One region of the Paenibacillus sp. P32E genome, then DNA from elsewhere that is predicted to be linked to it. Evidence: riboswitches for the same ligand, from Rfam matches in the RefSeq annotation. Region 1 holds a riboswitch; the other holds the start of a gene.
The links. A riboswitch is a leader RNA that binds a small molecule or an ion and turns the genes downstream of it on or off. The one in region 1 is predicted to bind cyclic di-GMP.

Region 1 (5,239 bases):
ACGATGCGCCAGCTTCACCAGGGCTTCACGGAAAATGTGTTCGTAACGGATATCCGCAGTGCGGAAATGATCAAATATGCATCCAATGCTTTTCTGGCAACCAAGATCTCCTTTATTAACGAGATTGCCAACATTTGCGAAAAAGTGGGAGCTGATGTAACCCTGGTGGCGGAAGGCATGGGGATGGACCGTAGAATCGGCTCCTCGTTCCTGCAGGCCGGCATCGGTTATGGAGGCTCCTGTTTCCCGAAAGATACCAATGCGCTGATCCAGATTGCGGGCAACGTGGATTACGAGTTCAAGCTGCTGAAATCCGTAGTCGAGGTGAACAAGGGGCAGCGGTTCATGATTATCTCCAAGCTGCATGAATCCCTTGGCAACCTGCGTGGCGCAGTGATCGGTGTATGGGGCCTGGCCTTCAAACCGAACACCGATGATGTACGCGAAGCACCCGCCCTTGAAATTGTTGAGGTACTGGTGGCCGAAGGCGCTATAGTGAAGCTGTATGATCCGATTGCTGCAGATAACTTCAGACAGCAGTACGATCATCCGCAGCTCCGCTGGTGCGGTCTGCCGGAAGAAGCGGCAGAAGGCAGTGATGCAGTATGCCTGCTGACCGACTGGAGCATGTTCAAGGATATTGATCTGCATAAGCTTGCGGAGAGCATGCGCCGCCAGGTGCTGATCGATGGCCGCAACGTGTACTCCAAGGAGCAGATCGAGGGCACCGGCCTTGAATACCATTCCGTCGGCCGCCCGCAAATGGGGGGCCTGAGCGGCTACTCCCCCAGCGTAGCCGGAGCGGTTTAATCCTTTGATCTTATCTGCTCTTGCTTGCTCTTGCCTGCCGCGTAAACAAGCGGCAATGCCGGATCTTTAGCAGGGCGCTTCGCCTGCGGGTGAAGCGAGCTGAATGTCAAAGGAATTCACTGTAGCCGTGCTACGGTGAAAATGCTGCCTGGGAAGCTGTCTAGGAATGGAACGGAGAGGAATTTTGGAACTGTAGGAGCGTAGCGTCCGCCTTTGTCTGCGGATTTCCACCGCCAATAGTGGTTTAAATCTAGAAATCTGCAGACAACAGCGGCCGAAAGTCCAAACATTCCTTGCAGAGACTTCCGTAACAGTTGACCTTAAGGATTGTCACATAGCAGATAGCGCCAGTGACATTCCTGTCCACCTGCTCCAAAACCCAGCGGCAGCGCACAATAACAATCCGATATTTTCGCGACAACACATAAATGAGGAGGGTTCACTTATGAAACTGGTACTTCTATCTGGCGGTTCTGGTAAACGTCTCTGGCCTTTATCCAATGATTCACGTTCCAAGCAATTTCTGAAGGTACTGCAAAGTCCGGCAGGTGAGCCGGAATCCATGGTACAACGTGTATGGAGACAACTGCAGGAGACAGGGATGGCGGAATCCTCGTACCTGGCGACCGGCCGCAGCCAAGTGGAGATGATACAGAGCCAGCTCGGCGCAGAGGTGCCTATCATTGTGGAGCCGGAACGCCGGGATACCTTCCCTGCCATCGCTTTGACTGCAGCTTATCTGTATTCCGTGGCAGGAGTGTCTCCCAGCGAGACAGTGGCCATTTTGCCGGTCGATCCTTATGTGGAGGCATCATTTTTTGACACCGTCGTCCAGCTTGAAGCAACGATGGAACAAAGCGGCGCAAACCTGGCGCTGATGGGGGTTGTTCCTGAGCTGGCTTCCGAGAAATACGGCTATATTATTCCTACCAGTGACGAGGCAGCGGCAAGCGGCTATCTGCAGGTGAGCCATTTCCAGGAGAAGCCGGACCGTGTACAGGCTGAAGAACTGATCAGCAAGGGCGCGTTGTGGAACTGCGGAGTATTTGCATTCCGTTTGGGTTATTTGCTGGATATTTTGCAGCGTAAAGGTCTGCCTTTGAACTATGAGGAGCTGCAGAAGCAATATAAATTGCTGGCTTCCATCAGTTTTGACTACGAAGTGGTAGAAAAAGAGGAGAAGATCGTCGTTCAGCCTTACGCCGGTTTCTGGAAGGATCTTGGCACCTGGAATACCCTCACAGAAGAAATGAGCAGCAACCACGTGGGTAAAGGGTTCGTGACTGCCGATTCTGAAGGAACCTGCCTGATCAACGAACTGGATATTCCGATTACAGTCATCGGTGCGAAAGATTTAATCATCGCAGCCAGCCCGGATGGCATTCTGGTCACTCACAAAGCCGAAAGCCCGCGGATTAAGGAAGTGCTGAAGTCTTTTGAACAAAGACCCATGTACGAGGAACGCCGCTGGGGCCACTATAAGGTTATTGATTATGTGAAATATGATGAGGGCAACGAGGTGCTGACCAAGCGGATTTTCATAGCCGAAGGTAAAAACATCAGCTACCAGCTGCATCACAAACGCAGTGAAATCTGGACGATTGTCAGCGGGGAAGCCAGCATTGTGCTGAATGAGAAGATGCATAATGTGAAAGCGGGAGATGTAGTGCGCATACCGGAAGGCACAAAACATGCAATCCTGGCGCTAACCGATGTAGAGTTCATTGAGGTGCAGACCGGTTCAGAGCTGGTGGAAGAGGATAATATCCGCATCACACTGGACTGGAAGGATATTGCTCTTCATCAATTCATTTCTTAAAATAGGAACGCTAATTGCGTTGTAAAATTCGACTGAATCGTCCCGGTTGATGTATAGGATGGGCCTAAACCTAGGGCTAAATCATCTATTTACCCAATTGTGTCAAATCCAAAACAGGTATTAAGAACCATTTATTAAGAAAAATTCATTAATGCTCTAAACTAAAAAATTAATAGAGACGATACTTACGGTAAGAGGGATAAATCCTTCCAAAACGAAAAAGGCAAACCTAATCGAAAGATAGGGACGCAAAGCTATAGGGCCTTCGAAAGAGTGGCAGCCTAGCTACCGAAAGGAAGATGAATTTTGACAACTTACCGTAATTCGCGTCTGCTGTGCACCATTGTAACTATTGCCCTGTTGTTGACCGTTGTACCACTGGGTTTGGGGGCTGCGCCTTCCACCGCAGCTGCTTCGAGTTCTTCAGCACCGGTTAATCCGGATGCTTCAGCTGAAGCTGTCAAGCTGCTTGACAATCTGTACTCCATTTCCGGAAAAGGCATTATCACAGGCCAGCATGACTACCTGGAGAGCCCGGATGAGTTCAGCAACAAACTGAAGGGAACCAGCGGACAGTTCGCTGCCCTCCATGGCTTCGAGCTTGGTGTGATCAGCGGCCAGTCGGAAAGTACTGCAGCAACTCAGCGCAAAAATGTAGTGAACAGTGCGATCAACTGGTATAAAAATGGCGGCATCGTCGCTATGACCTTCCATGAGCAACTGCCAGGGACTTCTTATCTGTGGTCCAATGTGCAGAAGACACTCAGCCAAGAGGACTTCAATAAGTATGTAACACCTGGAACAGCCCAATACAACAGCCTCATCGCCGATCTGGACAAAGTGGCGGTTTCACTCAAAAGCTTGCGGGACGCGGGCGTTCCTGTACTTTGGAGACCTTACCATGAAATGAACGGCAACTGGTTCTGGTGGGGGAAGAAGAACAATTTTGCGGAACTTTGGAATATTATGTATGACCGCTTTGTGGGCGTTCATCAATTAAACAACCTGCTGTGGGTATGGAACCCGAATGCTCCCAATGCCTGGTCTGATCCATATGAACTGACCTATCCGGGAGCGGATAAGGTAGACATCCTTGCAGCAGATATATATAACAATGATTATATGAACAAGTATTATGACGACCTGTTGAGTCTCGCCAACGGCAAACCCATTGCTATCGGTGAAAATGGTGAAATGCCAAGTACAGCCAAGCTCCAGCTTTCCCAGAGAAAATGGGTATACATGATGAACTGGGGAAAAATGCTCTATGAGAATAACAGTACAGATACCATCAAAAATTTCATGAGTGACAGCTATACAGTATCGCTTAATGAATATAAAGCGGAGGTAGTGCAGACACCTGCTCCGACTGCCACACCAACGGCAACGCCAACTGCCACACCGACTGCAAAGCCGACTGCAACGCCGACTGCCACAGCAACGCCAACGCCAACTGCTACGCCAGTACCTTTACCCACAGCAACGGTAAAGCCAATAACCACTCCGGCGTCCGGTGATAATGTACAAACGCCTGTTGTGAATGGCCTTCACGGAGAGTATTACAATAACATGACGCTTTCAGGCACACCTGCAAAGGTACGTGACGACGCGCTGCTTAATTTCAACTGGCGTCAAGGCTCACCGGACAGCTCCATAAAGGTAGATGGGGTCTCGGCCCGCTGGACAGGGAAAATCAAGCCTTTATACAGCGAGACCTACCAGATTATCACTACTTCTGACGATGGTATCCGTGTCTGGATTAACGGCACAGCCGTAATCGACAGCTGGACCAAGCAGAGCGGAACTGAACGTATCGGAAGTATCGCTATGACGGCTGGACAGCTCTATGATATCAGAGTGGAATATTATGAGAATGCAGGCGATGCCAACATCCGTCTGATGTGGCAAAGCGCAAGCCAGGTCAAAGCGACCGTCCCAACAAGCGCATTGTTTGTAAATACGTCAGCAGCCAGCGTTAGCAAAACCTCGTTGGCGCTTGTAGAAGCACCAACGCCGGTGCCAACACCGACACCAACGCCGGTGTCAACACCGACACCAACGCCGGTGTCAACACCGACACCAACGCCGGTGCCAACACCGACACCAACGCCGGTGCCAACACCGACACCAACGCCGGTGCCAACGCCGGTGCCAACACCGACACCGACGCCGGTGCCAACACCGACACCAACGCCAGTGCCAACACCGGCACCAACGCCGGTGCCAACACCGATACCAACGCCGGCTCTAACAGCGGCGGCTACTGCTGCAAACGGACTGCAGGCGGAATATTTTAATAACATGCAGTTAACCGGTGTTCCGGCAGTTGTACGCACCGATGCTTTGCTGGATTTCAACTGGCGGCTGGGTACACCGGATGCTGCGATTGGCATTGATTTCTTTTCCGTAAGATGGAGTGGCAAGATCAAACCGCTGTATAGCGAAACCTATCAGATTTATACAACATCAGATGATGGTGTCCGCGTTTGGATCAATAACACTCTTGTCATTGACAGCTGGATGAAGCAGAGCGGGACCGAACGCACAGGAAGCATAAGCCTGCAAGCCGGGCAACTATATGATATCAAAGTGGAGTATTATGAGAACCAA
Region 2 (5,239 bases), on a different contig from region 1:
CGGTGCTATAATGAAAACGGCTGAAAGTTATTTCATTTTTTCTCTTAATAACCTGAAAGAAGATGACCCTCATGAACGAAGGATTACAGGACCGCCTGGAGAAATTCGGACTGTCTTTATATATGATACGCGTTACACTGGCTGCTTCACTCTCCTGGCTGACGGTGCACACCTTGTATGGAGACAGCTACTTATATTTCGCTCCACTGGCGGCAATTCTGATCACTCAGGGAAGCGTCAAGGCTTCCTTTGAAAAGGGTGTATACCGGATGACCGGCGTTGTGCTTGGCGGAATTGTGAGCTTGATCGTGGGACGATTCTTCGATGTCGGAGCGCTCTCCATTCTGCTGATGCTGCTGGTTGGTATCGGAGTCGCTACTGCCTGCCGGATTAATATCCAAGCCATCTCCCAGGTCGGTGTAACCTCTGTTCTGGCCCTTACCTTCTATCATGACCATTATATCGAGTGGCGGGTCGCCGAAACGCTTATCGGAGTCATTATTGCGCTAATCATCAATATGATTATCGTTCCGCCTAAGGGGTTCGTCAAGGTGAAAGGCTTGGCACTCGAAGGCAGTCTGCTGCTGGCTGATGCCCTAAGCGGCCTTGCGGGTGGCGGACGGGGAGCGCCTCCGGTTTCGGATACGCTGGCACGTTCCGCTTCGCTGCTGGCCAAGAGCGAGCAACAGCAAAAGGAACTACATTATACCCTAACGCATTACCAGTGCCGCAGCGAGCTTCGCGGACTCTCCCAGGCCACTGCACATCTCAAGCAAATACAATGCTATGTCAAGGAGATCAGCTCAGAAATTGCGCTGCTGCCAACACATCATGCTGCGGCTGACTGGATGGCAGAGATCGTAACTGCCACCGCAGACTGTATCGCGCTCTATGGTACCAAAACACTCTCAGATGCCGAAAGTCAGCATTCGCTTCCCGAGTCACTGCGCCGGGCCCGTGATCTTCAGCTAGCCTGGTTCTCGGAGCTGCAGGGACAATGCTCACTGACTTCCATCCGCGATCTCGGCGCGGTCTTCTCCCACCTGAACCGGGTGCTGGAGGAAATCGAACAGGCCGACTACGTAGTGATATCAGCCGCACCGCAGAACAGCAAGACTGAGGCAGCCCGCGCTATACACTTCATACAAAAAGGACTCTCCCACAAGCTTTAGGCTTGGGAGCGTCCTTTTTTTCTGGAGTATCGGCCATAATCCCCCGCTAAATCCCCTTTTAGTTTAGAATTCAATAAACAGAAAAAAATCCTTAATTACATTTAATTTACAATAAATCAACAATTAGTTACATTTATCATTATTTATAGTCTAAATCAATTATTCCAGTTGAAAATTCGCTACTTAAGTACTAGAATTAATGTTGTTTGCTGAAGTTTTTATTGGACAGAGTGCCAGTATTGACCATTTTTTTGTCGATTGTAGTCGATTTAAATGGGCCTTGTACTGAGTATATATCATTGATCTATTCCTAAAGGCAAACTGTCTGAAAGGACAGGACGCAAAGCCATGGGCCTAAGAGTACAGTTATTGCTGTTTTATGGTCGCCAGGTTGCCAATAGAGACGCCATTTGGTCGGATATCCCAAGATATCGCATCACGGCTCCATGATGTTCTTTCTGTACAGATACCATTGATTATACGAAAAGTGAGGTTACGAGAATGCCGCAGCATATTATCGAACGTTCACGGTACGAGTTCATTGCTTCCATGCTTCTTGGAAAGCACGATCTCATGGATCTTTATTCTGTGGATGCTCAGACGTTTGGCGGAACAGACAGAGCGAAGAACGGCGTTATCATTATCCAGAACAACCAAATTTTCATCACCCCTCCTCTGCCTGGCGGCATGCCGGCTGTAATTTCAGCTGTCCATCCCGTAATTCTTAAGATCAATGGACAAACCCTCACAGAGCCAACTCCAATCACGTCTGCAGATGATCTCACCTGGGAGATTTGCGAGAAGCCACAATACCAGATTACCGTATCCGATGATAAGCTCAAAGTGTACTTTACGCTTTACCGTGCCGAAAGATATGCCTGGAACCTGGTCAACAGTCCGGCTTCAGCCAATGTCACTGTACGTGCAGAAATGAACCGTGATTCCTTGTTGTCCGTTCTGTCGATAGCGCAGATTATGTCTGGCCTTGAGAAAAGCTCCATTGTCAGCTCGCTCAACATCCCCGCTCTCTATGAGGAGCTGAACAACCCGACCTATCTTCCTGTCTGCATAGCAGAAGGCAAGGCTCCCGTACCCGGGACCAATGCGAGGCTGGAGCTGCTGTTTCAGAAGAAAATAGAAAATGCATTTAAGGGGACATGCCTTTCTGAAGATGAATCCTGCCACGGTGAATTCCTTACTGTCCAGGAAGGCGAAGTGTTTGCACAGAAGCTGCCACCCCAAGAGGGCCTGCCTGGATTCACCGTGTACGGAGGTGTCCTTCCCCCGCCCCCGCCGCGGGACCTTACTCTATTGACCGGACATTATGCGTCACTGCTTCCGGGGGGACAGATCTCTGCCCGCTGTAAAGGCAGACCGCGTATTACCGGAAACGGAACCTTTGTGAAAACGATTGATTTCCCCCAAACCTATGTGGTTCCGCAGAATGATGCCGTGGAACCAGCCACCATCAGGTTCCCGGGAGATGTCATTGCAGCTCATCCTCTGAACAAGAACACGGTGATTGAAGCCTTGGGTAATGTATACATATACGGTGACGTTCACAATTCCAGAATTGCAGCAACAGGCAGTATATTTATCAGCGGCAAGGCCGTCGATAGTGAATTGTATGCCGGAGCGTTCGGCGCCGCACACCACCGTCTGTGCAGCTTTTCTGAGCTGCTGATCCAAGAGATCTCCAGTCTGAGAGAAGCAGCTAAGAACCTTGCCGAGACGGTCGAGTCCACGATGCAGACGGTAAAGTACGGCCTAGTCATTATGCTGCTGCTGGAGAGCAAATATGAGCATCTTCCCCTTCTGATTAGCGATATGCGGGAACTGTTGTCGGACTTGAGCGCTGACTACCCGCAGGATACCAAAATTGTGAGGCACATGATGGATATTTTTCTGAGACCCGGACATTTTACCGACCTCATTACGGATGCGGGAATAGGCTCTTTTCTGAGTCTGCTTAAAAACCTTATCGAGGGAATCTCCCTCATGCAGGAGGAGCAAGTCCGGATCGATATTTCGGGGGCACAGAACAGCATCATTAAATCCGGCGGAGATATCCATATTCATGGGGAAGGGATTGGCCGGAGCACGCTGTGTTCCTGCGGCGATATTTATTTTGCGAAGGATGGTTCCATGTGCTCCGACTCCGCTATGGAAGCAGAGGGAACGATCACAGCTCAGAATGTCAGCGGTGAGTCCCTTCCCGGATCGCTCCTTGTGGCAGGCCAGCAAATCACAGCTAGCGCCATTCATAATGCATCAGTAACCATAGACGGGTATTCCTTAGAGATTGCTAAACCCGGCGGGGGAATTACGTTTACAGCCAAGAGCCTGAAACAAAAATGCAGAGAATCCGGCGCTATTCCCATCGAATAACCACCAGAATCCTCTACATACAGCATGAATCGCCAAAAAAACAAAGAGACCCTGCAGAGCCGCGTGGCGGCATCCTGCTGGGTCTCTTTTCCGAGCGCTCAAGATTCGTACTGGGGTCTTTCTAGCTCAAACGTCCGGCCGATGGCCGCATAAGAAGCTCCGGCAAGACGGCTGACCGGCTTCAGCTTGGCAGCGTCAATGCGCCCGCCCTGAATCAGTTCATCCTCTATATAGAAACAGAGCACTTCACCGACCAGCATATCGCAGTGTCCCAGCTCCACATGCCGTACGAGGCGGCATTCCATGGCGATCCTGCACTCCTCTATACGCGGAACCCGGATCATCTGCCCGGGTATTGGCGTAAGTCCAGCCAACTCCACCTCGCTGATGCCTTCAGGGGCATTGATCGAGGTATGATTAATGGCGCCAACATTATCCTCGTCCACGATATGTACAACAAACTCTCCATTTCCCAGAATATTGCTTGCGGTGTGCTTCATCTCTCCGGTTGCCTTGCGCACACAGGAGATCATAATCATTGGAGGTTCATCATTCACAATATTAAAAAAGCTAAATGGGGCGGCGTTCACTACGCCTTGTTCGTTCATCGAGGTGACAAAGGCAATGGGCCGGGGAATAATACTGCCGATCAGCAGCTTGTAGTTATCATGCGCCGTTTGTTCAGAAGCTTTGATATACATGGTACACCTCCAATTAATGAGTAGGACGTCTTAGGGTTCTTCGGCTTATTCTAACATTAACCAGAACAATGCTGCTCACAATAAGCAGCAGGCCAATCACCAGATTCAAGGTAATCTGCTCATGCAGCAGCACGACACTTGAACCTATAGAGATTAGCGGAATCAGGAAGGTGAATGAACCTACTCTGCCCGCCTCCCCATCCTTAATAAGATTGAAATATACCATCCAGCCCAGAGCAATCACAAATACGGAAATAAACAGGGTGTTCAAGATAAAAGCCGCATTCCAGGTGATATCCGCCCAGCTCTCGGTCACCGACCCTGCAGCCAGCAGAATGATGCCGCCGATCATAATCTGCATGGCGGTCATCCAGAGCATATCTACCCGCGCCGCATTGCGTTTGGTATAGACGGTGGCAAACGCCCAACTGAGCGCACTGGCCAAGGCGAGCACAATTCCCTGGACCGAGATGCTCCCGTTGAAGCCGCCGATGCTGAGCGAGGCCACACCGAGAAAACCAAGCAGGAGACCGGCCAGCTTCAGGCCGTACATGCTCTCCCCCAGCCAGATCCAGGCGAAGATACCGAGCAGCACCGGCTGCAGGAAGACAATGGCCGAGAACAGGCCGGAGGGCACATACTGCAGGCCAATGGTCTGGAAGCCATAATAGAAGACGATACTTAGAAAAGCCGAAATCAGATAGACCGGCCACAGCCGCTTAAAATCAAGCTTCTTCCACTTCGGAAGCGCAGCGAATATCAGAATTATACCGGCGATCACGGTTCGGATGCCAGCAAACAAAAGCGGCGGAGCGTAATGTAGAGCAATTTTGGAAAGAGGCCAATTGATGCCCCAGACAATAACCAGAAAGATAAGCAAAGCAATGGTCTTTCTCTGCTGATGCATGTATTCACCTCTTGTTCTATTTTCAACCTAATGATACATTAAAATTAGTTATAATTGAAATGAATTATACT

Region 2: it holds a riboswitch for cyclic di-GMP, as region 1 does, so the genes downstream of both, A3848_RS28715 (flagellar assembly protein A) here and A3848_RS31140 (glycosyl hydrolase) in region 1, are expected to answer to the same signal.

The regions. Positions count from the first base shown of each region.
Region 1 is NZ_LVYY01000001.1:273,466-278,704, forward strand. Features, by position in the region: gene A3848_RS00925 (UDP-glucose dehydrogenase family protein) at 1-810, shown strand, start outside; gene A3848_RS00930 (sugar phosphate nucleotidyltransferase) at 1,256-2,629, shown strand; cyclic di-GMP riboswitch class I at 2,842-2,922, shown strand; gene A3848_RS31140 (glycosyl hydrolase) at 2,936-5,239, shown strand, end outside.
Region 2 is NZ_LVYY01000068.1:252,886-258,124, reverse strand. Features, by position in the region: gene A3848_RS28720 (FUSC family protein) at 72-1,172, shown strand; cyclic di-GMP riboswitch class I at 1,478-1,571, shown strand; gene A3848_RS28715 (flagellar assembly protein A) at 1,674-3,560, shown strand; gene A3848_RS28710 (flavin reductase family protein) at 3,659-4,261, opposite strand; gene A3848_RS28705 (DMT family transporter) at 4,275-5,168, opposite strand.